Linked DNA regions of Hahella chejuensis KCTC 2396. The protein of the gene in region 2 interacts with the protein of the main gene of each other region in a pairwise test. Links are inferred from orthologs where the notes say so. Each region holds a gene or a part of one and is shown on either strand. Other genes may lie near its edges.

Region 1 (16,560 bases), 3.7 Mb from region 2 along the record:
ACGGGTTTCATCTTCATCCGAAGGCGCCATGATCAGCATATTGGGGATGCAGCGCAGAAAGGTAAGATCGAAACTGCCTGCATGGGTAGGACCGTCTTCGCCGACCAGGCCAGCACGGTCGATGGCGAAAAGCACATCCAGGTTCTGGATTGCGACATCGTGGATGAGTTGATCATACGCCCGCTGAAGGAAAGTGGAGTAAATAGCCACTACCGGCTTGGCGCCATCGCAGGCCAGGCCTGCAGCTAATGTCACTGCATGCTGCTCTGCGATGGCGACATCGTAATAACGCTCCGGAAAACGTTTGGAAAACTCAATAAGATCGGAGCCCTCACACATGGCGGGAGTGATGCCTACTAAGCTGGCGTCCTGTTCCGCCATGTCGCACAACCACTGACCAAAAATATTGGAGTAACGCGGCTTTTTAGGCGCTTTGGCGGTGTCTTGCACCTTGGGCTTGGGTTCAATTTTATTGATGGCGTGATAGCCTATTGGGTCGCTTTCCGCATGGGCGAAGCCTTTGCCCTTTTTCGTGACGACATGCAGGAACTGCGGTCCGTTCAGCTCCTTGATGTTGTTCAGGGTCTCAACCAAACGAGGCAAATCGTGGCCGTCAATGGGGCCGATGTAGTTGAAGCCCAACTCTTCGAACAGGGTGCCGGGAGCGACCATGCCTTTGAAGTGTTCTTCCGTCTTGCGCGCCAGCTCCATGAGGCTTGGCGCTCCCTGCAGGACGCGCTTGCCGCTGTCGCGCATCTGGTTGTAGGTCTTGCTCGCCAGAAGGCGGGCGAAGTAGTTGGATAAACCGCCGACATTGCGAGAAATAGACATGTCATTGTCGTTCAGAATCACCAGCAGGTCCGCCTTGGTGTCGGCGGCGTGATTCAAGGCTTCGAACGCCATACCAGCGGTCATGGCGCCGTCGCCGATAACAGCGATGGCTTTTCGCGGCTGGTTCTGCAAGCGGGCGGCGATAGCCATGCCCAGCGCGGCGCTGATGGAGGTGCTGGAGTGGCCGACGCCAAAGGTATCGTAAGGGCTTTCCTCGCGGCGGGGAAAAGCGGCGAGACCGTCCTTTTGCCGAATAGTGAGCATTTGCTCACGGCGGCCGGTAAGAATTTTGTGGGGATAAGCTTGATGCCCCACATCCCAAACCAGTCGGTCCTCCGGTGTGTTGAAGGCGTAGTGCAAAGCTACGGTTAACTCCACTACACCCAGGCCCGCGCCAAAGTGGCCGCCGGATTGGCCTACGCTGTACAGCAAAAATGCACGTAGTTCGTGCGCCAACTGCAGGAGTTCGGCTTCATTGAGAAGGCGCAGCTGGGCCGGAGAGTCGATTTTGTCGAGCAACGGCGTATTGGGCCGATGCACTGGAATTTCTTGAAATACGTATGGTTTTTGCATTCTTGCAGTTGTAGTCGCTCGGTTCTAAGGGATTAGCCGCCGGATCATAAGCCTCGGACGCAAAAAAAATTGCCTATAAAAGCAATCGGCCATTATAAGCGATGTTGGGTTGGAGAACACGGGCAATTGGCGATCAATGCGTGCGCTCTATCATGAAGCTGGCAAGATCCTGCAACCGGGAGTTCTGTAATCCCAACGCCTGCAACTGGCTGAGAGCTTCGTTATGCAGTTGGAGCGCTTTTAGCTTCGCTTGTTCAAGGCCCAATAGTGACGTGTACGTAGGTTTGTTGCGCTCGGCGTCCTTCCCGGCGGTTTTGCCCAGCACACTGGTGTCGCTTTCTACATCTATGATGTCGTCACGGACCTGGAACGCCAAACCAATAGCGCGAGCGAAACGGCGTAAGCCTTCTATGCATTCAGCGTCAGCCCGTCCGCTGGCCAAGGCGCCCAGTACGATGCTGGCTTCAATCAGCGCGCCGGTTTTTTCTAAATGCATGCGCTCCAACTCTTCAAGCTTGAGCGTATGGCCTTCTGAGTAAATATCGATAGCCTGTCCGCCTACCATGCCCTGATGTCCGCTGGCGCGAGCGAGTTCCCGCACCATTTGCAGCACGCTTTCCGCTGAGGCGCCGGAGGATTCGGTTAAAGCGCTGAACGCCAGAGTTTGCAGGCCATCCCCGACCAGGATGGCGGTGGCTTCATCATAAGCGATATGACAGGTGGGTTTGCCCCGGCGCAGGGAGTCGTCATCCATAGCGGGCAAGTCGTCATGCACCAAAGAGTAAGCGTGGATCAGTTCTACCGCGCAGCAGGCGGGCAGCGCCTGTTGCAGATCGCCGCCCAGGGCTTCCGTAGTGGCGAGCAGCAATAAAGGACGCACTCGTTTGCCGCCGTTAAGCACGCAATACCCCATGGCCTCATTCAGCCTGGCCTTGGGGCCTTCCGGCTCGGGAAGCAGATTGGCTAGGGCTTGGTCAATTTGGGCGCGGTTACGCTGGAAAAAATCGTCGAGAGAATCAGTCTTCGGCGTCATTCTGGTCAAAAGGCTTGGTTAGCGGGGTTCCGCGCTCTTCAATTAACTGTTGAACCTTTTGTTCCGCAGTTTGCAAGGCGGTTTGGCAATGGCGAGTGAGTTGGACGCCTTCTTCAAAAGCGACCAGAGCTTCTTCCAGTTTAAGATCGCCTTGCTCCAGCTTTCTCACCAGGGTTTCCAGACGCTGTAACGCATCTTCAAAATCGGGTGTGGAGCCGCTGGCGGACTGGCTGACATCAGAGTTGGCGTTTTTTTCAGTCATCGTATTCTTATGCCGGGTTTTAGCGCAGAGCCACCCTACCTGAGAGCGTCGTCAGGGTCAATCTGTCGCCGTTAAAATTCAGCCGGGCTCCGCTTGACAGGCGTCTCCTTCACCAAACTAACACCCGGATAAGTCAGCAGTTTTTAAATTCCCTGTCTATACTTTTGGGGAAGCCCGGCGCGGCCTGTTCTTGCGTCGGCGTCCTCTGGGTTTATTCTGTACTGTCCACCCGTAAAGGAGCGCTTTGTGGATTTAGCTACGCTTTTGGGCCTCATTGGCGGTTTGGCTATCGTTACGATGGCGATGATGTTAGGCGGCTCAATTGGAATGTTTGTTGATGTGCCGTCGCTGCTTATCGTATTTGGCGGCACACTCTTGGTTGTTTTGATGAAGTTCTCTCTCGGTCAGTTCCTGAGCGCTGGCAAGGTGGCGGCCAAGGCCTTTATGTTCAAGCTGGATAAGCCCGAAGAATTAATTGAACAGGTCGTTGAGCTGGCTGATGCAGCCAGAAAAGGCGGCCTGCTCTCCCTGGAAGGTAAAGAAATTCCCAACGCATTCCTGTCTAAAGGAATACAGCTGTTGATTGACGGCCATGACGGCGATGTCGTCAAAGCGCTGCTGACCAAGGACCGTAATCTCACTGTAGACAGACACAAGCAAGGATCTTCCGTGTTCGGAGCAATGGGAGATGTTGCTCCCGCAATGGGTATGATAGGGACGCTGATCGGTCTGGTGGCGATGCTGTCGAATATGGATGATCCAAAGTCCATTGGACCTGCGATGGCTGTGGCGCTGCTGACCACGTTATATGGCGCCATGTTGGCGAATATGATAGCTATTCCGGTGGCGGATAAATTGAAACTGAGAATGGGAGAGGAAGAGCAGATCAAATCCATGATCATCGACGCTCTATTGGCGATTCAGGCGGGACAGAACCCACGTGTGATTGAAACCATGCTGCGCACCTATCTGCCTGAAGGTAAACGTCAGACTGAAGAAGCCTGACGGGAGTTGCGCCAATGAGTGACGAAGAAGAGCAAAAATGCGAATGTCCTCCCGGGCTGCCCGCCTGGATGGCGACATTCGCCGATTTGATGTCCTTGCTGATGTGTTTCTTTGTGCTGCTGTTGTCTTTCTCAGAGATGGACGCGCTCAAGTTCAAGAGGCTGGCGGGCTCCATGCGGGAAGCCTTCGGCGTGCAGGCTATCGTCAATGTGGACAGCATTCCCAAAGGGACCAGCATCATCGCCCAGGAATTCAGTCCTGGTAAACCTGATCCAACTCCACTGCAGACTATCATGCAGCAAACCGAAATGGATTTGCCCAATCTGGAGCAGCTCTGCGAGCAACAGGTGGCGGACGCACTACAGGAAGAATGCCCGAAGGTTCAAGGAGAAGAACTTAGCGACATTGTGTTGGAAAAGATCAAGATGTTGGTGGAGGAGACGGAGAACGACGCCATTACCCTGGCTTCCGCATTGGAGTCGGAAGTCCGCAACAATCAAGTGGAAGTGGAAACCCGGGGGCGCAAGATTGTCATCCGCGTGCAGGAAAAAGGCTCGTTCAGTAGCGGCTCCGCGGATTTGAATCCTGAGTTTTATCCCGTGATAGACAAGCTGGTGGAATTGCTCAAGTCCATGGAAGGGAGTATCTCCGTGGAAGGGCATTCAGACAGTATTCCCATTCGCACAGCCCGGTTTCGTTCCAACTGGGATCTCTCCGCGGCACGGGCGCTGGAAGTAGCCCATGCATTGTTTGAGTCGGGAGAACTGGAGCCCTCCCGTTTCAGCATCGCCGGTTACGCGGATACCAAGCCCCTGGCGCCGAACGATTCGGCGGAAAACCGCGCCCGCAATCGACGGGTGGAAATTATATTGCAACAACCTCTGGATGATGAGACCAAGAAAGAGATCCAAAAGGCGAGAGACGTCGCCCCTGGTATTCTGCCCAGCGATCAATCTGAGGAATGGCAAGGCTTGGCTCCGGACGAAATATTCTGATTTGGCGACTTGCTGAACGGTTCGCATTAGACCGGGTGAGAGCGTATAAATAGAAAGAGACATGATGGGAGCAGAGTAGCAGGACGCGCATGAGAATATTGGCGTATGAGCGCGGGTGAGAATCTATGTCTGAGTTAGCTGAAAGACGTCGCTTCTTTCGAATTAGCGATACAGTAGGTTTGGCGTATCGGGTGTTGCAGCGAGGGGAGGCCACGGAGAAAGAGTCATCGGCATCCCATGTTAGTTCGGCTTCTTTGCTGACTTTGGAGAATGATATCTCCAAAGCGCTGGAGAGCATGCGGGCGGCGAACGCCGGCTTGGCTCACATGCTTGAGCTGTTCAACCGCAAGATCAACCTGGCGCTTACTCTGGAGAGCCGCAACGATGGCGTCTGGTCAGAACCCCGGCGGGCCAGACGGGTCAATCTCAGCGCCTGCGGAATCGCTTTTCCTGTGGATGATCGCCTGGACGTCGGCGTGACATTGCAACTCCATATGATCTTATATCCCAGCAATATCTCCATGTCCCTGCGTGCGCTCGTTATCGCCTGCGACAAGCCCAGAGCGGACGATGAGGACAAAGACGGCTTTATCCTGCGAGCGGACTTTACGGACATTGAAGAGCAGAATCAGGAAATCCTGATTCAGCATGTCCTCAAGTGTCAGACCCGGCAACTGCGGGAGCGGCGAGAGGAGAAGGAAAAGAAAGACTGACCTCACTTTGATATACGCCCTTCTCGAATGTTTTTTCCCACATCTGCGTGACGCCGCTTGCATCATGCAGCAACAGCGTACTACTGCGGGTGCCGTAGTCCTTCGAGGTAATAAAAGCGGAAGAAAGCAACCGCTCCGCTTCAACGCCTACGCCGGTATCCGGCAGTAGATAGTCCGGCGCGGCGGCGTCATCCGCCAGTAACGCCCAGAGCTCATCCTGATTCGGCTCTGTCATTGCGGAGATGAACCGGCGTTTTCCCGCGGTCAATTTCGGCCATGGCGTATTCAATAATCCGTTGCTCAAACCGTACACCCCTGGCGTTAAGCGTTGATATTGAGGTTCTTTGCGATTACTGAAGTAAGCCAGAGTGGAGCCTGCAAGCATCATCAAGTTAAAGCCGCCGTAGGACTGGCTGGTCGGTTCCAAGGCGGCGGCGAAGTCACCCACGGATAATTCCGATTCCAGAAAGCTCCTGACCAGGGCCCCTCGGGATAGCTGCGCGGCTTCGCGGGGGCCGGAACGGTGATTGGTGACGGCGGCGAAACGACCGTTCGTCGTCGCGCCCATCCAGGTTCCGCCTTCCTGCAAGTCGCGTCCCGCATAGATGCGCGGGCGTTCAGGCCATTGCGTCAGAGGTTGGGTGGGACGGGCATAGAACTCATCGCGATTGGCGGCGACAATCAGCGGAAACCGGGGATTCGCTTGGTAAGCGACAAATAGTAGGCACATAGCTTGCTCCCAGACGTGCGTGGAATTGGAAAAGCACAGAGTCCTTAATTTATGTATCATACCACCTTCTTTATACGGGGCTCCGGGCGGAGTGGCCTGATCCTATTTTGGGGGCGAAATGGTATTCCTGGCGTATTTGGCATTGGGCGCGCTAGCGGGAGTGTTGGCCGGACTGTTCGGCATCGGCGGCGGATTGATTATTGTCCCCGCATTGATTTTCAGCTTCGAACTGCAGGGTGTGGCCCCAAGCGTCGCCACGCACTTGGCTGTCGGTACGTCACTGGCGACAATCATTTTCACTTCAATTAATTCGATTCGCGCGCACCACCAGAAGCAAGGGGTGAACTGGCGCGTATTTCGTCCCATGGCGGTGGGGCTGATGGTTGGCGCGGTGTTGGGCGCGCAGACGGCTTCGTTGATGCCGGCGGCGCAATTGAAGCTGGTAATCGGGATTTTCGCCATTACCATCGGCGTGCAGATGGCTCTGGCGCTGAAACCAAAGCCCCATCGAAGCCTGCCGGGGAGTGGCGTTCTGGTCGGCGTGGGCGGCGGTATCGGTTGGGCGTCCGCCATCTTCGGCATCGGCGGCGGTTCTCTGTCGGTGCCCTATCTGACATGGTGTAACGTGCGCATGCAACAGGCGGTGGGCACCTCCGCCGCCTGCGGTTTGCCGATTGCGTTAATGGGCGCCATTACTAATATCTGGGAAGGGTGGGGCGAAGCGGCGTTGCCGGAATATAGTCTGGGGTTTATCTACCTGCCTGCGCTGGCGGGCATTGCGATAACCAGCATGCCGTTCGCGAGCCTGGGCGCCAAGTTGGCTCATCGTCTGCCCGGAGACGTGCTTAAACGAATTTTCTCAGTGCTGCTGTTTATTGTGGGCGGCCGGTTTCTATATCAAGCGTGGGGACAATTGTGACAGAACGTTGGTTTGACTATCCGAATATCGACCCGGTGGCTTTTTCCGTTGGGCCGCTAAGCGTGCATTGGTATGGGTTGATGTACCTGCTGGGGTTCGCCGCAGCCTGGATGTTGGGAAAACACCGTTCGCATCAGCCGCATGCGCCTATGAAGGAGCAGCAGGTCGCTGACCTGATATTCTGGTGCGCGCTGGGTGTTGTGCTGGGTGGGCGCGTTGGCTATGTCATTTTCTATAATTTCGAGCAGTTTCTGGATGATCCTCTCTGGTTGTTTGAAGTCTGGACTGGCGGCATGTCATTCCACGGCGGACTGATCGGCGTCATTATCGCCATGTGGGTCTACGGTCGTTCATTGGGACTTTCATTCTTTCAGGTGGCGGATTTTGTCGCGCCGCTGGTGCCTATCGGTTTGGGCGCAGGGCGTTTGGGTAATTTTATCGGCGGTGAGTTATGGGGCAGGGCGTCTGATGTCCCCTGGGCCATGGTGTTTCCGCGCGATCCATCACACTTGGCGCGCCATCCCTCACAGCTTTATCAGTTCGCTCTGGAAGGCGTCGCCCTGTTTTTGATCCTGTGGTTCTATTCCGCCAAACCCCGCCCGCGCATGACCGTCTCCGGCCTGTTCCTGCTATGTTACGGCTGCTTCCGTTTCCTGGTGGAGTTTGTGCGCGAACCCGATGCGCAGTTAGGCTACCTTGCATGGGACTGGCTGACCATGGGGCAGGTATTATCAACCCCGATGATTGTGATTGGGGTGGCTTTCATTATTTATGGCCGCACCGTGTATGGGGCGGAAGCAAAAGCGGCGCGGAGTTAGTAGACGTTATATGAAACAGTATCTCGACATGATGCGCCACGTGCGCGAACAAGGGGCCGTCAAAACCGACCGCACCGGCACCGGCACCCGTAGCGTATTTGGTTACCAGATGCGCTTCGATCTGCAACAGGGGTTTCCTTTGGTGACCACCAAGAAGTTGCATTTGCGTTCGATCATTTATGAATTGCTGTGGTTTCTGAATGGCGACACCAATATCAAATATCTGAAGGACAATGGCGTCAGCATCTGGGACGAGTGGGCGGATGAAAGCGGCGACCTGGGGCCCGTTTACGGCTATCAATGGCGCAGCTGGCCGGCGCCGAATGGCGAGCATATTGATCAGATTTCCAATGTGCTGGCGCAGATCAAACGCAACCCGGACTCCCGCCGTCATATGGTGGTGGCGTATAACCCGGCGTTTGTGGACCAAATGGCGCTGCCTCCCTGTCACGCCATGTTCCAGTTTTATGTGGCGGAAGGACGCTTGTCCTGCCAGTTGTACCAGCGCAGCGCTGATATTTTCCTGGGCGTGCCTTTCAATATCGCCAGCTACGCGTTGCTGACACATATGTTTGCGCAGCAGTGCGATCTGGATGTGGGAGATTTCATCTGGACCGGCGGCGACGTCCACTTGTACAACAACCACCTAGATCAAGCAAAAGAACAACTGGATCGTGAACCACGCCCGCTGCCGCAATTGCAGATTCGTCGCAAGCCTGCGTCGCTGTTTGACTATGAATTTGAAGATTTTGAGATTACGGGGTATGACCCGCATCCTCATATCAAAGCGCCGGTAGCGGTTTAAGGAGCAAAGATATGAGCGTAGTGTTATCAATCGTTGTCGCCCGTGCTGAGAATGGCGCTATTGGCGTGGAAAATACGCTGCCCTGGCGTTTATCCAACGACCTGCAGTATTTCAAGCAGGTCACTATGGGCAAGCCGATTATCATGGGCCGCAAGACCTTCGATTCGATTGGGCGTCCGCTGCCGGGCAGAACCAACATTGTGGTGACCCGTAATAAAGACTGGCGTCACGATGGCGTCAATGTGGCTCATTCTCTGGATGAGGCGGTATCTCTGGCGGCGCGGGAGCAGGCGGAAGAAGTCATGCTGATTGGCGGCGCGGAATTGTACCGGCAAGGGCTGGCTGCCGCGCAACGCGTTTATCTGACGGAAGTAAAGACTTCCGTGCAGGGTGATGCGTTCTTCCCTGAGCTTGACCTCGCTGACTGGCGTGAAACATCTCGCGAGTCGCACCCGGCGGATGAGAAAAATCAGTATCCCCATGATTTTGTTGTCTTTGAGCGATCATAACGCCTCAGTTCATGCTCCCTATCGATCACATTATCCCCGAGCTTCTCACCACCCTGGAAGCTCACTCCACTGTTCTGCTGCAGGCCCCGCCAGGGGCCGGTAAGACCACTCGGGTTCCTCTGGCGCTGCTGGATTCGCCCTGGCGCGGTGAGCGCAAAATTCTAATGCTGGAGCCGCGTCGATTGGCGGCGCGCTCTGCCGCTCGCTATATGGCGAAGCAACTGGGAGAGCCGGTTGGACGCCGGGTTGGTTATCGCACTCGCCAGGACACCAAAGTCTCCGCCGATACCCGTATCGAGGTGGTGACGGAAGGTATTTTGACCCGCCTGATTCAATCTGATCCCGCCCTGGAAGACTATGCAGCGGTGCTGTTCGATGAATTTCACGAGCGCTCTTTGCAGGCGGATTTAGGCTTGGCCTTGGTGCGTGAGAGTCAGCAGGCGCTGCGCGAAGACTTGCGGGTGCTGGTCATGTCCGCGACGTTGGACTCCGCCCCCCTTGCGAAACTGCTGGATGATGCGCCAGTGCTGACCAGCGAAGGTCGCGCCTATCCAGTGGACGTGCGCTATCGCCCTCTACAACGAGAGCAGCGACCGGTGGAAAAAGTTGTCGCAGTGGTGCGAGAGGCGCTGGCGGAGGAAAGCGGCTCGCTGTTGGTGTTTTTGCCGGGCGTTGGTGAAATTCGGCGTGCTCATGATTTATTGGCGGAGCATTTGCCAAGTGGAGTGCGATTAGCGCCTCTGTACGGCAACCTTAAAGCAGAAGAGCAGGATCAGGCGATTCTGCCTTGCGCCGAGGGCGAGCGAAAAGTGGTTCTCGCCACCGCTATTGCAGAGACCAGTTTGACCATTGAAGGCGTGCGTGTAGTGATAGACGCCGGTCTGCAGCGACGGGCGGTATTTGATCCCAACAGCGGCATGACCCGCCTCTCAACAGGCAGAGTGTCGAAGGCGTCGGCGGAGCAACGCAAAGGTCGCGCCGGGCGTTTGGAGCCTGGGGTGTGTTATCGCCTCTGGTCGGAGACGGAGCAACAGGGGCTGGCGTCGTATACACCGGCTGAAATACTGGAAGCGGATCTGGCTCCGTTAGTGCTGGAGTTGGCCCAATGGGGAGCGCGTCAGCCACAGGATCTAGTCTGGCTGGACCCACCGCCGAAGGCGCACTGGCGTCAAGCTGTAGATACGCTGCGATGGCTGGACGCGTTGGATGAGACGGGCGCAATCACCTCTCACGGGGAAAATCTGCGTGAATTCGGCATACACCCCCGTTTGGCGCATATGGTGGTGATGGGGAAAGCGATAGGCGCGCCGGTGCTTGCGGCGGAAGTCGCAGCGCTGCTGGGAGAGCGGGATTTGCTGGGGCGCGATGTCGGCGCGGACCTGCAGCAGCGAGTGCGAGCCCTGCGTGGGGAGTACAAAGGCGCCAAGTTGGATCGCCGGCGCTTGGAAAGCGTACGCCAGGATACGCGCAAACTGGTCAATGGAAATGCCAGGGATGACCTGGGGCTTGAGGCCGCCGGCCGTTTACTGGCGTTCGCTTATCCAGATCGCATCGCCCGGCGGCGCCAAGGCTCCAGTCCCCGTTATCAGCTCAGCAATGGACGTGGGGCGGCGTTGGCGGAAGAAGACCCGCTGGGTCGGGAGACTTGGCTGGTCGCCGCCGATCTTGATGGGCAGGCGCGGGAGTCTCGAATATTTTTGGCGGCGGCTTTGAACCCCGCTGACATTGAAATGGGTCTGAGCGCTCATATCGTCACGGAAGACATGGCGGATTGGGACGATCAGCGAGGCGCGGTAGTAGCGCGCCGAGTCAAACGGTTAGGCGCGTTGATTTTGGAAGAGCGGCCAGTTGCCGTAGGCCCTGAGTTGATCAGAGAGGCGCTGCTGACCGCTGTGCGCCGCAAAGGACTGGACAGCCTGCCATGGAGCGACGCTGCGCGGCAGTGGCGCGCGCGCGTCGGCCTGATGCGCAAACAGCAGCCTGACGCATGGCCTGACCTTAGCGATGATGCGCTGTTGGCTGAGCTGGAAAACTGGCTTGGCCCCTTCCTCAATGGCGTATCCAACTGGGCAGGACTGCAAAAACTGGACGTGCTGTCGGCCCTGAAAACCTTGATTGACTACACTGCGCAACACACTCTCGACGCCCAGGCGCCGGTTGTGTTGACGATTCCTACCGGACAGAAGGTCACTCTGGATTACCGGGCGGAGAATGGCCCGGTGCTTGCCGCCAAACTGCAGGCGCTGTTCGGCTGGACAGAAACGCCACGAGTGGCTGGTGGGCGAGTACCGGTGGTGATTCACTTATTATCGCCTTCGCAAAGACCGCTGGCGGTCACCAGCGATTTAGCCAGTTTCTGGCGCAATAGCTATCCGGATGTGCGTAAAGACATGCGCGGCCGTTATCCCAAACACCCCTGGCCGGAAGATCCTCTGACGGCGGAAGCCAAGCAGGGAACCAAGAAGCAACAGTTCTGAAAGATTAAGCAATGAAGGACGCGTTGGTGAGGGGAGGCAGAGTTGTTTTAGACGCGCCGTCAATGTGAAGCCAGTGCGGAGACTGGCTCCGCACTGGTAGGGCGATATCAGATTACTTCAATAACTCTTTATCGCGCACAGCGCCCTTATCGGCGGACGTCGCCAGTAGCGCATAGGCTTTCAGCGCCGTGGTGACTTTACGTGGACGAGGCTGAGCCGGCTTCCAGGCGTCGGCGCCTTTGGCTTCCATCGCCTGACGACGCGCTTTGAGCTGTTCCGGCGTCAGACTGACGTTGATGCCGCGATTGGGAATATCAATGATGATCTCGTCGCCTTCCTCAATCAGACCGATAGCGCCGCCCGCCGCTGCTTCCGGAGAGCAATGGCCGATGGATAGACCGGAGGTGCCGCCGGAGAAACGGCCGTCGGTGAGCAGGGCGCAGGCCTTGCCCAGGCCTTTGGATTTCAGGTAGCTGGTGGGATACAGCATTTCCTGCATGCCCGGTCCGCCTTTGGGGCCTTCATAGCGAATGATCACCACGTCGCCTTCTTTCACTTGGTCGTTCAGAATGCCTTTTACGGCGTCGTCCTGGCTTTCGAAGATTCTGGCTTTGCCCTTGAACAACAGAATGCTTTCATCGACGCCCGCGGTTTTTACGATACAGCCGTCTTCGGCGATGTTGCCGTACAGCACCGCCAGACCGCCTTCTTTACTAAATGCGTGTTCGGCGCTGCGGATACAACCGTTCTCGCGATCCAGGTCCAGCGATGACCAGCGTGTGGACTGGCTAAATGCTTGCTGGGTCGGGATGCCAGCCGGACCGGCTTTAAAGAACTTGTGCAGTTCCGGATCATTATTACGCATGACATCCCATGCATCCAATGCGTCTTTCATGGTGTCGCTGTGGACCGTGGGGACGTCGGTATGCAGCAGTCCGGCGCGATCCAGTTCACCTAGAATCGCCATGATGCCGCCGGCGCGATGCACGTCTTCGATATGATATTTCGGCGTGTTGGGGGCGACCTTGCAGAACTGGCCGACTTTCCGCGACAGGTGGTCGATGTGGGTCATGCTGAAATCCACCTCGGCTTCCTGAGCCGCCGCCAGTAGATGCAGAATGGTATTAGTGGAGCCGCCCATGGCGATGTCCAGAGTCATGGCGTTTTCAAAGGCCTTGAAGCTGGCGATGGAGCGCGGCAATACGGAAGTGTCTTCGTCTTGATAGTAGCGCTTGGTCAAGTCGACGATGCGGCGCGCTGCAGTCAGGAATAGTTGTTCACGATCAGAGTGAGTCGCCAGCGTGGTGCCGTTGCCGGGCAGGGACAGGCCGATGGCTTCAGTCAGACAGTTCATGGAGTTCGCCGTGAACATGCCGGAGCAGGAGCCGCAAGTCGGGCAAGCGGAACGTTCATATTCTTCGGTCAATTCGTCGGAGGCGCTGGAGTCCGCCGCAATCACCATGGCGTCCACTAAGTCCAGTTTGTGCTCGGACAATTTGGTTTTACCGGCTTCCATCGGGCCGCCGGAGACGAAAATAGCTGGAATATTCAGGCGTAGCGCCGCCATCAGCATTCCGGGAGTGATCTTGTCGCAGTTGGAGATGCACACTAAGGCGTCGGCGCAATGCGCATTAGCCATATATTCCACAGAGTCGGCGATGATTTCCCGGGAAGGCAGGCTGTACAGCATGCCGTCATGCCCCATGGCGATGCCGTCGTCCACCGCGATGGTGTTGAACTCTTTCGCAACGCCGCCGGCGGCTTCAATTTCCCGACACACCAGTTGTCCCAGGTCTTTCAAATGAACATGCCCAGGAACGAACTGAGTGAAAGAGTTCACTACGGCGATAATGGGTTTGGAAAAATCTTCGGTCTTCATACCGGTGGCGCGCCAAAGAGCGCGAGCCCCAGCCATATTACGGCCTTTGGTAGTGGTACTGGAGCGGTATTCGGGCATGGTTATACTCCGTGGTTATTAAAACAGCTAACGAAAAGCACTCATCGGCTACAGGATAGCAAACTTGCCTGACCCCATAAATTCTTTTGCCGATCTGGGTCGCTGCATTTTGGATATAGGTCTAGACTTGCTACTGTAGAGTGTGAGCCAACCGGAATGCGCCTCCCATGTCATCAGAATCCCTTGATCAGGCAAGCTCCAACTTGTCGCGACTGAAGCACTTTTCTCTACTGGCCAAGCTATCCGACCCGCAGTTGGTGGTTTTGTCCTCGCGAGCGGACTATCGACGCTTCTCCAAAGGCGCCAAGATTCTCGACTTGGGGAGCAAGGACAGTTATGACTACTTTTTGCTGGAAGGCGAAGTCGCGCTGACGGCGGAGGATGGACGCACGGCGTTGATCGCTGCCGCGTCGCAGGCGGCGCGACAGCCCATCGCGCATTTGCAGCCGCGCCGCTATGAAGTCAAAGCGAAATCGCCTTGTGTGATGCTGGTGGTGGATCAGCCGACCCTGACCCGCATGCTGAAGGACGCGCCGCTGGATTACCAGATTGGCGAAGGTGTGTCGCAGGTGGACCGCACGGAGCATCCCGCCTACTCACTGGTCACCTCGTTCTATCAGGACCTGAATGCGCACCGGTTGACTTTGCCCAGTCTGCCGGACATGGCGATGCGTATTCGCCATGTCACCGAGCAGCCGAACTTTCACCTCAACGATATCGCCAAGGTGATCGTGCGCGATCCCGTACTGACGGCGAAGTTGATTCGTTCCGCCAACAGCCCTTTGTACCGAGGTTTCAAGGAAATTGAGTGCTGCGAGGACGCCGTGGTGCGTTTGGGGCTGGATACCACGCGACAGCTGATCACGATTTTCACGCTGCGGGAAATCTTCCGCAGCAAGAACGCTATGCTGCAAAAACGCATGACCAAGCTATGGCGCCACTCTTCCGATGTTGGTGCGATCTCGTTTGTGCTGGCGCGCATGACGCCGGGAATCAAACCGGAGCAGGCGTTGTTGGCGGGTATTCTTCATGACATCGGCGTGGTGCCGGTGATTATGTATGCGGAAGAGCATCCGGCGCTGCGGACTCACGAGGACATGCTGGAAAGCCTGATTATGGAGCTGCGGCAGGAAATCGGCTGCGCCTTGCTGGAGAGTTGGGAGTTCCCCGACGCCTTCGTAGCGGCGGCGCGTCATGCTGAGGACTACATGTACGACTCCGGCCAGGAAACGCCTACCTATGCGGATCTGGTGATTGTGGCGCAGATACATTCTTACATTGGTAAGCCGGAGCACGGTTCCATACCGCCGCTGGATCAGGTTCCCGCCTTCCATAAACTGGCCTTGGGCGAACTATCGCCGCAGCGTAGCCTGCAGGTGCTGCAAATGGCGGAAGAGGAAATCAACAGCGTGCGGCGTTTGCTGATGGACTAAACGTCTGGCGTTTCTCGGGTGTCCAGGTCTTCCGTCGCATCGGGACGGCCATTGTTTTTGACGTTAACTTCCTCCGCCAACACGGTGAGGTGGCGCTCCAGCCGCTCCATCTTCATTTCCAGATCGTTCAACTTGTTAAGAATTTCCAGGTCGCGGCGTACTTGGTCTTTTTCATCCTGAGAGACGAAGAAGGCGGAAAATCCCGCTGTCAGTAATGAAAACAACGCCATGCCGAGAAGAATCAAAAAGGAGGCGAATAGCCTGCCGACAGTGCTGGTCGGCACAATATCGCCATAGCCGACCGTCGTCACCGTCACCCATGCCCACCAGACTCCATCCCAAGGCGTTTCAATGGCCGGATCAAGTCCAGCGATGATAAACCCCGCCATGATAATCACGATAAATCCGATAAACAGCGTGTTACCCAGGTTATGACGAGATAAAAGGCGCCGCGCCGTGCCGGAAATCTGCAGCAACAGGCTGAACATGACCAATAAACGCAGGGTGCGCAACGCGCCAGCCAGCGGTGAGAACCACCAGATCAAGGGACAGCCGAACAGAATGATGATCAGATTGACCCAATTATTGCGCAGGTAATAGGTTTTTTTGTCCACCAGGGCGGTGAGCAGAAGGGTTTCCACGATGAAGAAAAGCCAGATCAGCCAGTCAGTGATGAGTAGCGCTTCGCCGGACAGTTCGTCGTTGGCCTGTAAATACCACTCAATGATGATCCAGATCGCCAGCATCATCATCGGCCACTCCAAAATCTGTCCCCAGAATCTGGCGCGTGAATTCTCAGTGACGGATACGCCGGCAAGGCCGGTGACAATAGGGAGGCGGTCGGATAAAGACATATTGGATTTGGGCTAACTCTGCTTGGTGTGTTGTTTCATGTTTATGAAACAAATATAGCCAGCGTGGCGATGCAAGTCAGGGCCTTTTGTTTCAGTAACTTGCCATTTCACATAGGCGGTCTAATATCTGAGATTAGGCCGCTTTGGCGCGTAAGGAGCGACGCAAGGCGAACAGACGGGCGCTGTTCCCCGGCTTAACGGGGGGGATGCTGTGATAATGACGAAAGAATTCCCTATATTTCCGCTGAATTCTGTGTTGTGCCCCAAGGGGCGATTGCCACTGCAGATTTTCGAACAACGTTATCTGTCTATGATCAGCCGGTGCCTGAAATCTCACGAAGGCTTTGTCATTGTGCTGATCAAAAACGGCAAGGAAGCGAGTGGCGAATGCACTTTCTTTGATGTCGGCTCTTACGCAAGGGTCGTCGATTTCCAGCAGTTGCCGAATGGTTTTTTAGGAATCACTGCGGAAGGGGAGTGCAAGGTGAGCATATCTCAGGCGCATCGGCAAAGTGATGGGTTATATGTGGCGAAAGTTGAGGCGCTAGGTCTGGAGACCCCGACGGAAACCCCCGAGCAATATTCCGAACTGGCGGACCTCCTGGAGGACCTGTTGCGTCATCCGGTCATTCAGGCGCTGGGCATG
Region 2 (9,622 bases):
TGGGTAACGTCAACTGCAGCTGATATTAGCAACTGCCCTTTCCTCCCCACTGAAAGTGCTTTACAACCCGAAGGCCTTCTTCACACACGCGGCATGGCTGGATCAGGGTTGCCCCCATTGTCCAATATTCCCCACTGCTGCCTCCCGTAGGAGTCTGGACCGTGTCTCAGTTCCAGTGTGACTGATCATCCTCTCAGACCAGTTACGGATCGTCGCCTTGGTAGGCTCTTACCCTACCAACTAGCTAATCCGACATAGGCTCATCTGTTAGCGCAAGGTCCGAAGATCCCCTGCTTTCCCCCGTAGGGCGTATGCGGTATTAATCCGAGTTTCCCCGGGCTATCCCCCTCTAACAGGCAGATTCCTATGCTTTACTCACCCGTCCGCCGCTCGTCAGCTCCCGAAGGACTGTTACCGCTCGACTTGCATGTGTTAAGCCTGCCGCCAGCGTTCAATCTGAGCCATGATCAAACTCTTCAGTTTAAAGAGTGTGAATCAGTAAGATTCTTAATCTTGCTCAAGTTAAAACTACTGTACTCTTGAGTGATTGCTCACCCATGAACTGTACGAGTCACTAACTTAAGACTTAATCTTTTCCAGATCCGCCTCAGTTAGCGCCCACAACAAATTGCTTGATTAACTTTTTAAAGAACTTTCTCTTTCGGAGACTCTCTCCGACCGAGGCGCGCATTCTACACTTTCAATCTTCAGTGTCAACTCCTTTTTAGCGCCGCTGACTCTCTCGAATCCGCTTCTCCCTCCCTTCCGAACGGCTTCCCCGTCGAAGTGGGGCGCATTATACGCACCTACTCTTTCACGTCAACTCCATTTTTTAACTTTTATTTAAAAAGTTCCTGAGGAGCAATTTATAAGTAAAGCACGCTCTTTTTATTTTACAAGTTCACTCTTGTTTTATATCTGGCCCAAGCTCAACGACAATGCTGTCCACCGCTTTCTGCGCAAGCTTCCTCGCCTCATCTAAATTCTCAGACTGAGCCAAAACCACGCCCATTCGACGTTTACCATGAACTTCCGGTTTACCGAACAGTCTCAACTGTACTTCTGGATGACACAGCGCAGCCTCAAGAGATGAAAAGCAGACACGGGACGAATCTCCCTCCACTAACAGCGCCACCGAAGCAGACGCCCCTGTTTGCTTAATAAGTGGAACGGGCAGGCCTAGCAAAGCCCGCGCATGCAGCGCAAACTCCGACAGGTTCTGTGAAACCAAAGTAACCAGCCCTGTGTCATGCGGCCGTGGAGACACTTCACTAAAGTAAACCTCATCTCCTTTTACGAAGAGCTCCACGCCAAAAATCCCACATCCGCCCAGAGCCACCGTCACTTTTTCAGCAATATCCTGCGCAGCGCCCAATGCTATAGCACTCATAGGATGAGGCTGCCAGCTTACCCGGTAGTCACCATCAACTTGCAAATGACCAATAGGATCACAAAAGGAAGTCCCTCCAGCATGTCGTAAAGTTAAAAGCGTAACCTCATAATCGAAGTCTACGAATCCCTCTACGATAACTTTGCCCTGACCCGCTCGACCGCCTTCTTGAGCGTATCGCCAAGCGCGCTCGACATCGCCGTCGCTATGTATAACGCTTTGACCTTTTCCTGACGAACTCATAATTGGCTTGACGACACAAGGAACGCCAATCGAACTCACAGCATCTCGAAAAGACTCAAAGTCGGCGGCGAATGCATAAGGAGACGTGCTCAACCCCAACTCCTCAGCCGCCAATCGACGGATTCCTTCTCGATTCATGGTCAAGTTGGCTGCGCGGGCAGAGGGTACGACATTGAAACCGCTTCGCTCCAATTCAAGGAGCTCAGCAGTCGCAATCGCCTCAATTTCAGGAATAATAAAATCGGGGCGCTCAAGCTCAATTAACGCCCGTAGCTGTTTAGGATCGAGCATGTCGATGACATGGGCGCGGTGAGCCACCTGCATTGCTGGAGCGTTTGAATAGCGATCCACTGCGATGACTTCCACACCAAACCGCTGCAGCTCAATCGCCACTTCTTTTCCCAACTCCCCGCTTCCTAAAAGCATTGCACGCGTCGCCACATCCGTCAGCGGAGTACCAATTCTTACCATAGCCTTTTGCTCCTATTCATTATTAAGCAACTTAAATGACAGACTTGCGTTCTCTGTCAGCCACTTTTTTCAACACATCCATGCGCTGTTCGTTACTCATGCGAGACCAAGCAGCTATCTCCTCAACACTGCGATGGCAACCAATACATATGTCGTCGTCATCCAAAGCGCAGATACTGACGCATGGCGAACGCACAATTCGCTCACCATCCATTTGATTCGTATTCTCTTTCATAAACATACAACACTAGGCGGGCTGCAAAGTGCGCGCGTATTTTAGGGCGTTTTCTACGTAGTGTTCAGCGCTATTAATAAGCTGCTTTCTTTCTTCTTCGCTCAATTCGCGCTTCACCCTTCCCGGAGAGCCGATAACCAAACTACCATCAGGGATCTCAACGCCTTCGGGTATCAATGCATTAGCGCCAATGATACAAAAGCGTCCGATTTTGGCGCCGTTAAGCACAACGGCATTAATGCCGATCAGACTATAGTCGCCCACGTCACATCCGTGCAGCATGGCGTGATGCCCTACCGTCACCCCCTCTCCCAGCACAATGGGACAACCAGAGTCGGTGTGCAATACTGCGCAGTCCTGAACGTTCGATTTTGGACCAATGGTTATTTGATCGTTATCCGCTCGGATCACCGCGCCAAACCAAACACTGGACTGAGGGCGCATGACTACTCGCCCTATGACCGCCGCATTCGGCGCTACAAAGCTTCCATTCTCTGATATTTCAGCCAGATCTTCGCCTAAATTAAACCTCATACGTATTCAACCCCTACCCTCAGTAAAACTGCCAATTCTTCGATTAAAGGAAACTCTGAAAAAGTCCATCAATATGATTGCGGAAACGCCCCAGATTTCATAATCGCCGTAATACCAGCAAGGCACTTGTAATCGATACTGTTCAAAGTTGATTTTATCCAGACGATCAGGCTCATTTTCCAAAAAGAAGCTCACCGGCGCTTTAAATACGCTGTGCAACTCGCCTGGGTCTGGGATCAGCTCAATCTCAGGATCAACGATCCCGACATAGGGCGTAACAGCAATGCCATGGCGGGACACAACTTGATTAAGACTACCAACCACTTCTATCTTTTCAGGCGATACGCCCACTTCCTCAAACGTCTCTCGCAGCGCAGTGTCCCGCAAGTTCTGATCTGAAGGGTCTCGCATCCCACCTGGAAACGCCACCTGCCCGCTATGGGTCTTCATATGTTCAGCGCGTTTGGTCAGAATAATCTGAGGACATTCCTCTCTGGTGATCGGCACTAAGACCGCAGCTTCCGGAAAGTCGCTAGGGAAGCGCCGTGGTTGATTGGAAGACAAGGTAGTGATGATTTTATCAAGCATGACAAACGACTGAATGAGGGGAAACAAGGAAAGATACCATACAAGTTCTGGGTAATGTATGGTGCAATATGAGGCGCGGCGCTCAGAAAGAGCGCCATTATTGCGAACGCTTATTTTCGGCTAATAAAAAGACAACCCATGAGAATGTTCATCTGACCATGAAGTATTGCAGCCAATGCGGCCAACCCGTCGAGCATAAGATTCCCTCAGGAGATAACCGGCCGAGACATGTATGCGGCCACTGCCAGGCTATCCATTACATCAATCCCAAAATCGTTGCGGGCACGCTCCCCGTTTATGGCGACCGAATTTTGCTTTGCAAACGCGCTATCGAGCCCAGATTAGGCTTCTGGACTTTACCCGCCGGATTTATGGAGATGCAGGAAACCACGTCGGAAGCCGCTATGCGAGAAACATGGGAGGAGGCGCAAGCGCGTGTCGACCTTGACGGCTTGTACACGATGATCAGCGTCCCTCATATTGGTCAGGTGCATATTTTTTACTTGGCCAATGTAATCAATGGGGAGTTCGCCGCTGGTGAGGAAAGCCTCGACGTACAATTGTTTTCGGAGAGCGACATCCCTTGGGATGAAATCGCATTTCCTACGGTAAAAATAACGCTACAGCAGTATTTCCAAGATCGTAAAAACAACTCATTCCCTGTACATGTGAAAGATATCCACACTGGCATTCCTGAGGGCTGACCTTCCTTCTTGCCTTTAGCGCCAGCCATAAGGCTCAATCAAAAGTTTTCCAGCCGGTATACGTCGTATGCCGGCTCCTCGTATGGGTGGGCCAGCTTCATCGCCGCCACCACCGACGCGATCAAAGCATCCTCAACCACCAACTCCACTTTGTATTCCTCCACCCGCTCAACTTCACCGACATTGCCCAAAAATGGAGAACTGCCATCTAGAGGGCGAAACTGTCCAACGCCTTTTGTCTGCCAGCTGCAGCGATCGTAATCGCCTATCTTCCCTCCCCCCGCAACAAAGACCGCCTCCTTAACTTCCTCGATATGCGATTCAGGAACAAAAAAGCTTAATTTATACATTTTTCCTCCATTACAGTTTAAATTTTATCCACAGGCAGCCACTAAATTACTGCCCAGACTGAAAAACCAGAGTTCTCCACAGATTCTGTGGATAACTTTGGGGATAAATACTTAACTTCCCCCCAAATCGCCCATAGGGCCTATGCCCGGGACAAATTGGCGATGAATTAAACAGGACAAAAATACCAATATTTATCAATAAGTTATATTTGTCAACGCTGATCCCACAACATCTTTGAAATATTTTTAGATGCTACTTGACATAGATATTTCTGATGTGAATAAACAGAAACAACGCAAACAAAATGGCGTTATTTTTAGACGGCGAGAGGGTTTTTCAGGCAAGCCCGGCAATTCGCACGAGCATTTTTTGAGCACATCAAGTTTTGCAACCAGGGATGACGTACACTTTGTTACCTTTTCTGACAAAAAATAATGGCGCAAAAAAGCATAGCCTAATTTGAGCCCTTGAAAAGAAAAATGGAGATTTTTTATCTAGCGTGACGCAGAGCCCGGAAAATGACTAGATACAGCGTCGGAGAAGGGCGGAGACAAATGTATCCGCCCTTAGACATCACCATGGGAGACTGGGATTAACCCAGCCACACCCTTGCATTGCGGAACATTCTCATCCATGCGCCATCTTCACTCCAAGCGGAAGGACGCCAGGAGTTAGCAACTGCGCGAAACACCCTCTCTGGATGCGGCATCATCACGGTAATACGGCCATCATCATTACACACTGAAGTAATACCCAAAGGAGAGCCGTTAGGGTTAAACGGGTGCGACATGGTAGGGCGCCCATAGTTATCAACAAAGCGTAGCGCCACATTTTTCTGCGCCATCAGAGCCGCTGCGCCTTCTGGACCTACTTCCGCCAATCCCTCGCCGTGCGCCACCGCGATAGGCATCATTGATCCAGCCATTCCCTGGAGCAGTATGGAAGGCGAGTCCAGCACTTCCACCATCGCAACACGGGCTTCATACTGTTCAGAGCGGTTACGCACGAAACGCGGCCAGGCGTCTGCGCCAGGAATCAACTCCTTCAGGTTTGAAATCATCTGGCAGCCGTTACAAACCCCCAGTGCGAAGGTGTCTTTGCGATGGAAGAACGCCTCGAACTGATCTCTTGCACGGGCATTAAACAGAATGGATTTAGCCCACCCTTCGCCAGCGCCCAACACGTCGCCAAACGAGAATCCACCGCACGCCGCCAAGGCTTTGAACTGACTTAGAGAAACTGCGCCGGACAGAATATCGCTCATATGCACGTCAACCGCACTGAAACCCGCTCTATCGAACGCAGCGGCCATTTCCGCCTGGCTATTAACGCCTTGCTCCCGCAACACCACAATTTTTGGCTTAGCGCCACGATTAATAAAAGGAGCTGCGATATCTTCGTTGACATCGTAAGTAAGCTTGGCGCTCAAGCCCGGATCGTTGTCGTCGTCAATGGCTGCAAATTCTTCGGCCGCACACTCGCTGTTGTCCCGCATGGACTGCATACGGTAACTGGTCTCGGCCCAGATTTTTTGCAGCGCCCCACGACTGTAACCAAGAACGGTTTGCCCTTCATGCTGAAATTTGACTGACTGATCCGCATGAGGCTCACCCAACACGACGACATGATCCGCCAATCCTGCGTCAGCAAAACAGGTCTTCACCTCGTCAACATGCTCTTCGGATACCTGCACTACAGCGCCAAGCTCTTCATTAAACAGCTCTCGGGCAATATGAGTGCGATCTTTCACCAAACCGTCAAAGCAAATAGTCATGCCACAGCGGCTAGCGAACGCCATTTCACATAAGGTAGTGAACACACCGCCGTCTGAGCGGTCATGATAAGCTTTAAGTTTGCCTTCGTTGTTCAGCTTCTGGATACACGCGAAGAAAGCCGCCAGCTCTTCAGGGTTGTCCAAATCAGGGGCTACAGCGCCGACGGAACGATAAACCTGCGCCAAGGCCGAACCGCCCAGACGATTCTTGCCTGAACCCAGGTCTATAAGCAGCAGCTTGGATGGCGTAGACAGATCCATCTGCGGCGTCAATGTCTTACGCACGTCCTCAACTGGCGCGAACCCACTGATAATCAGAGACAGAGGCGCGGTCACGGACTTCTGCTTCTCGCCCTCCTCCCAGACCGTCTTCATGGACATGGAGTCTTTGCCTACAGGAATGGTGATGCCCAACTCGGGGCACAACTCCATACCAACGGCTTTAACCGTTTCAAACAAGGCTTCGTCTTCGCCTGGATGCCCGGCAGCGGCCATCCAGTTCGCAGACAGTTTAATGTCTGACAGCTTCTCTATTTTCGCAGCGGCGAGGTTAGTAATAGCTTCACCTACCGCCATGCGGCCAGATGAAGGAGGATCAATCAATGCAATCGGCGTCCTTTCTCCCATCGCCATGGCTTCGCCACGGTAGGTGTCAAAGCTTGCGGTAGTCACCGCCACATCGGAAACCGGCGCCTGCCATGGGCCTACCATCTGGTCTCTGGAAACCATTCCCGTCACAGAGCGGTCGCCGATGGTGATCAGGAAACTCTTCGACGCAACACTGGGCAACCGGAGAATTCTCTCCGCCGCTTCTTTAAGGTCCAAGGTAGTGGAATCAAAAATGGGCTTGGTGAAACTCTTTCGCTCAATAGTACGGTGCATTTTGGGCGGCTTACCAAACAGAACCGACATGGGAAGATCTACCGGACTGTTAGCGAAGTACTCGTCAGAGACTTGAATCTTCAACTCTTCCGTCGCCGAGCCTACAACTGCATAAGGGCAACGTTCGCGCCGACAGAGCTGGTCAAACAGCTCCATATCCTGTTCGGCAACCGCCATGACGTAACGCTCTTGAGACTCGTTACACCAGATTTCCAGAGGCGACATGCCGGGCTCATCGTTAGGCACGTCACGCAGTTCAAACAAACCGCCGCGACCGCCATCTTTCACCAACTCAGGCAATGCGTTGGACAAGCCGCCCGCGCCAACGTCATGAATAAACAGAATCGGGTTGTCATCTCCCAACTGCCAGCAGCGATCGATCACTTCCTGGCAGCGTCTCTCCATTTCCGGGTTATCCCGTTGTACAGAGGCGAAATCGAGATCTTCCTGGCCAGCGCCGCTATCCATGGAGGACGCTGCTCCACCACCCAGACCGATCAACATTGCAGGGCCGCCCAACACGATCAGCTTGGCGTCTACGGAAATATCTTTCTTTTCCACATGGGAAGCGCGAATGTTGCCCATGCCGCCAGCGATCATGATCGGCTTATGGTAACCGCGCCATTCAAGACCGTTTACGCCAGGCACTTGCTCTTCATAGGTGCGGAAGTATCCGCACAGCGCCGGCCGGCCAAATTCATTGTTAAACGCAGCGCCGCCAATCGGGCCGTCCAGCATAATTTGTAATGCGGAAACAATGCGCTCCGGCTTGCCGTAATCGCCTTCCCAGGGCTGCTTATAGCCAGGGATATTAAGGTTGGAGACGGTAAAACCGGTCAGGCCTGCTTTGGGTTTTGCGCCAATGCCGGTGGCGCCTTCATCGCGAATTTCCCCACCAGAGCCCGTGGAAGCGCCGGCGAACGGAGAAATAGCCGTAGGATGGTTATGCGTCTCCACCTTCATAAGAATATGAATATCTTCAACGTTATATCCATAAATCTTAGTGCGATGATCAGGGAAGAAACGCCCGCCCTGGCCACCTTTGATCACTGCTGCGTTATCGCAATACGCGGAGAGTACGTCTTGGCCGCCCTGCTCGTAGGTGTTGCGGATCATGCCAAACAGCGAGTGCGACTGGACTTCGCCATCAATTTCCCATGTCGCGTTAAAGATTTTATGGCGACAGTGTTCCGAGTTCGCCTGAGCGAACATCATTAGTTCTACATCCGTCGGGTTGCGTCCCAGCTCAGTGAATGCGCTGGTGAGATAATCGATCTCGTCTTCCGCCAGCGCCAGCCCCATTGAGCGGTTAGCCTCCGCCAACGCGTCACGGCCATCAGCGAGGATATCGACGGTCGTCATCGGCTTGGGCTCAGCATGAGCGAATAACAGCTCAGCTCCCGCAATTTCATGAAACACCGATTGCGTCATGCGATCGTGCAATATCGCCGCGATCGCAGCGCGGCGTTCGCTGCTCAATTGCTCTGAGCTGCCAACATGATAGGCCACGCCTCTTTCAATACGGCGAATCGCCGTCAGTCCGCAGTTGTGTGCGATATCCGTCGCTTTACTCGACCATGGAGAAATCGTGCCGGGTCGGGGAACAACCAGAAACAGAGTGCCGCTTGGCATCTCACTCTGCCCTTGCGGCCCGTATTGAAGCAAGCGATCCAGAACAGTGCGTTGCTCTGCGGAAAGGTCTCCTTCCAGATCAACGAAGTGCATGTACTCGGCATACACTGACTGGACTTCAGGAGCCTGTTCCTGGATATTTTTGAGTAGTTTTTCGCGCCGAAATGGGGAGAGGGCTGGTGCGCCACGGAGTTCAAACATATCTCTGACTGATGGCCTCTAGGCTGGAAAAAAGAGGCGCTAATGATAATAGATATCAAGCCATTGAGCCACTTTTAAGAGGCTTCGCCGTATGCGCGGCGTAGCTTGCGGGTAAATCCGGGGCGGCGACGCTTTGTACATAAATTGACAAGATTTTTCACAGTTTAACTACAGTTAACTTGCAACTTGATTTGTTACTGTTAAGTATTGACCCCTTTGCTTAAAACCGGAACTGATATTGCTTGCTTCAGCCTGCACTCATTCATGGCGAACAGGACGTTTCCTGAACAGAATCATTAAGAGCAGCGTTCAGACGCTGACTGCAGCAGCGCTTATCGCCAACCTGAGCGCATGCAGCCGCCCTACTACGCTGGAGAAGATCGAGCAAGAGGGAGCTCTCCACGTTATCACCCGCAACGCCCCCACTACTTATTATGAAGACAGGGACGGCCCCGCCGGGTTTGAATATGAACTAGCGAAAAAGTTCTCGGAATATCTCGGCGTCGAGTTGCGACTTCGGGTCGCCAACGATCTTGACGAAGCCTATACCGTCCTGGAGCAGAACTACACAAACCTGGCCGCCGTCGGTTTGAGTCGCCTGGCTGCCTCCGCGCAAA

What was found.
Region 1: the proteins of purT (region 2) and HCH_RS26315 interact in binary tests that used the Escherichia coli proteins (3 or more experiments, as listed by UniProt). The link is inferred for Hahella chejuensis KCTC 2396 from one-to-one orthologs.

The regions. Positions count from the first base shown.
Region 1 is NC_007645.1:5,970,511-5,987,070, reverse strand. Bases 488-3,435 are described here. They hold HCH_RS26315 (polyprenyl synthetase family protein), read right to left. Parts: upstream 2,438-3,435; coding sequence 1,538-2,437; downstream 488-1,537. Other genes in these bases: pomA (flagellar motor protein PomA), read left to right, coding at 2,946-3,435; HCH_RS26310 (exodeoxyribonuclease VII small subunit), read right to left, coding at 2,421-2,699; dxs (1-deoxy-D-xylulose-5-phosphate synthase), read right to left, coding at 488-1,404. Also shown: more of dxs, read right to left, coding at 1-487; more of pomA, read left to right, coding at 3,436-3,704; HCH_RS26300 (flagellar motor protein MotB), read left to right, coding at 3,719-4,699; HCH_RS26295 (PilZ domain-containing protein), read left to right, coding at 4,825-5,412; HCH_RS26290 (NRDE family protein), read right to left, coding at 5,354-6,142; HCH_RS26285 (sulfite exporter TauE/SafE family protein), read left to right, coding at 6,261-7,061; lgt (prolipoprotein diacylglyceryl transferase), read left to right, coding at 7,058-7,879; thyA (thymidylate synthase), read left to right, coding at 7,890-8,684; HCH_RS26270 (dihydrofolate reductase), read left to right, coding at 8,696-9,193; ATP-dependent helicase HrpB, read left to right, coding at 9,205-11,670; ilvD (dihydroxy-acid dehydratase), read right to left, coding at 11,783-13,627; HCH_RS26255 (HDOD domain-containing protein), read left to right, coding at 13,795-15,060; HCH_RS26250 (potassium channel family protein), read right to left, coding at 15,057-15,914; HCH_RS26245 (LON peptidase substrate-binding domain-containing protein), read left to right, coding at 16,132-16,560.
Region 2 is NC_007645.1:2,250,340-2,259,961, reverse strand. Bases 4-2,785 are described here. They hold purT (formate-dependent phosphoribosylglycinamide formyltransferase), read right to left. Parts: upstream 2,105-2,785; coding sequence 902-2,104; downstream 4-901. Other genes in these bases: HCH_RS09995 (gamma carbonic anhydrase family protein), read right to left, coding at 2,352-2,785; HCH_RS33030 (DUF1289 domain-containing protein), read right to left, coding at 2,136-2,318. Outside these bases: more of HCH_RS09995, read right to left, coding at 2,786-2,873; HCH_RS09990 (CoA pyrophosphatase), read right to left, coding at 2,880-3,461; HCH_RS09985 (NUDIX hydrolase), read left to right, coding at 3,620-4,165; HCH_RS09980 (Nif3-like dinuclear metal center hexameric protein), read right to left, coding at 4,204-4,515; purL (phosphoribosylformylglycinamidine synthase), read right to left, coding at 5,109-9,005; membrane-bound lytic murein transglycosylase MltF, read left to right, coding at 9,244-9,622. UniProt on the Escherichia coli protein: Involved in the de novo purine biosynthesis. Catalyzes the transfer of formate to 5-phospho-ribosyl-glycinamide (GAR), producing 5-phospho-ribosyl-N-formylglycinamide (FGAR). Formate is provided by PurU via hydrolysis of 10-formyl-tetrahydrofolate.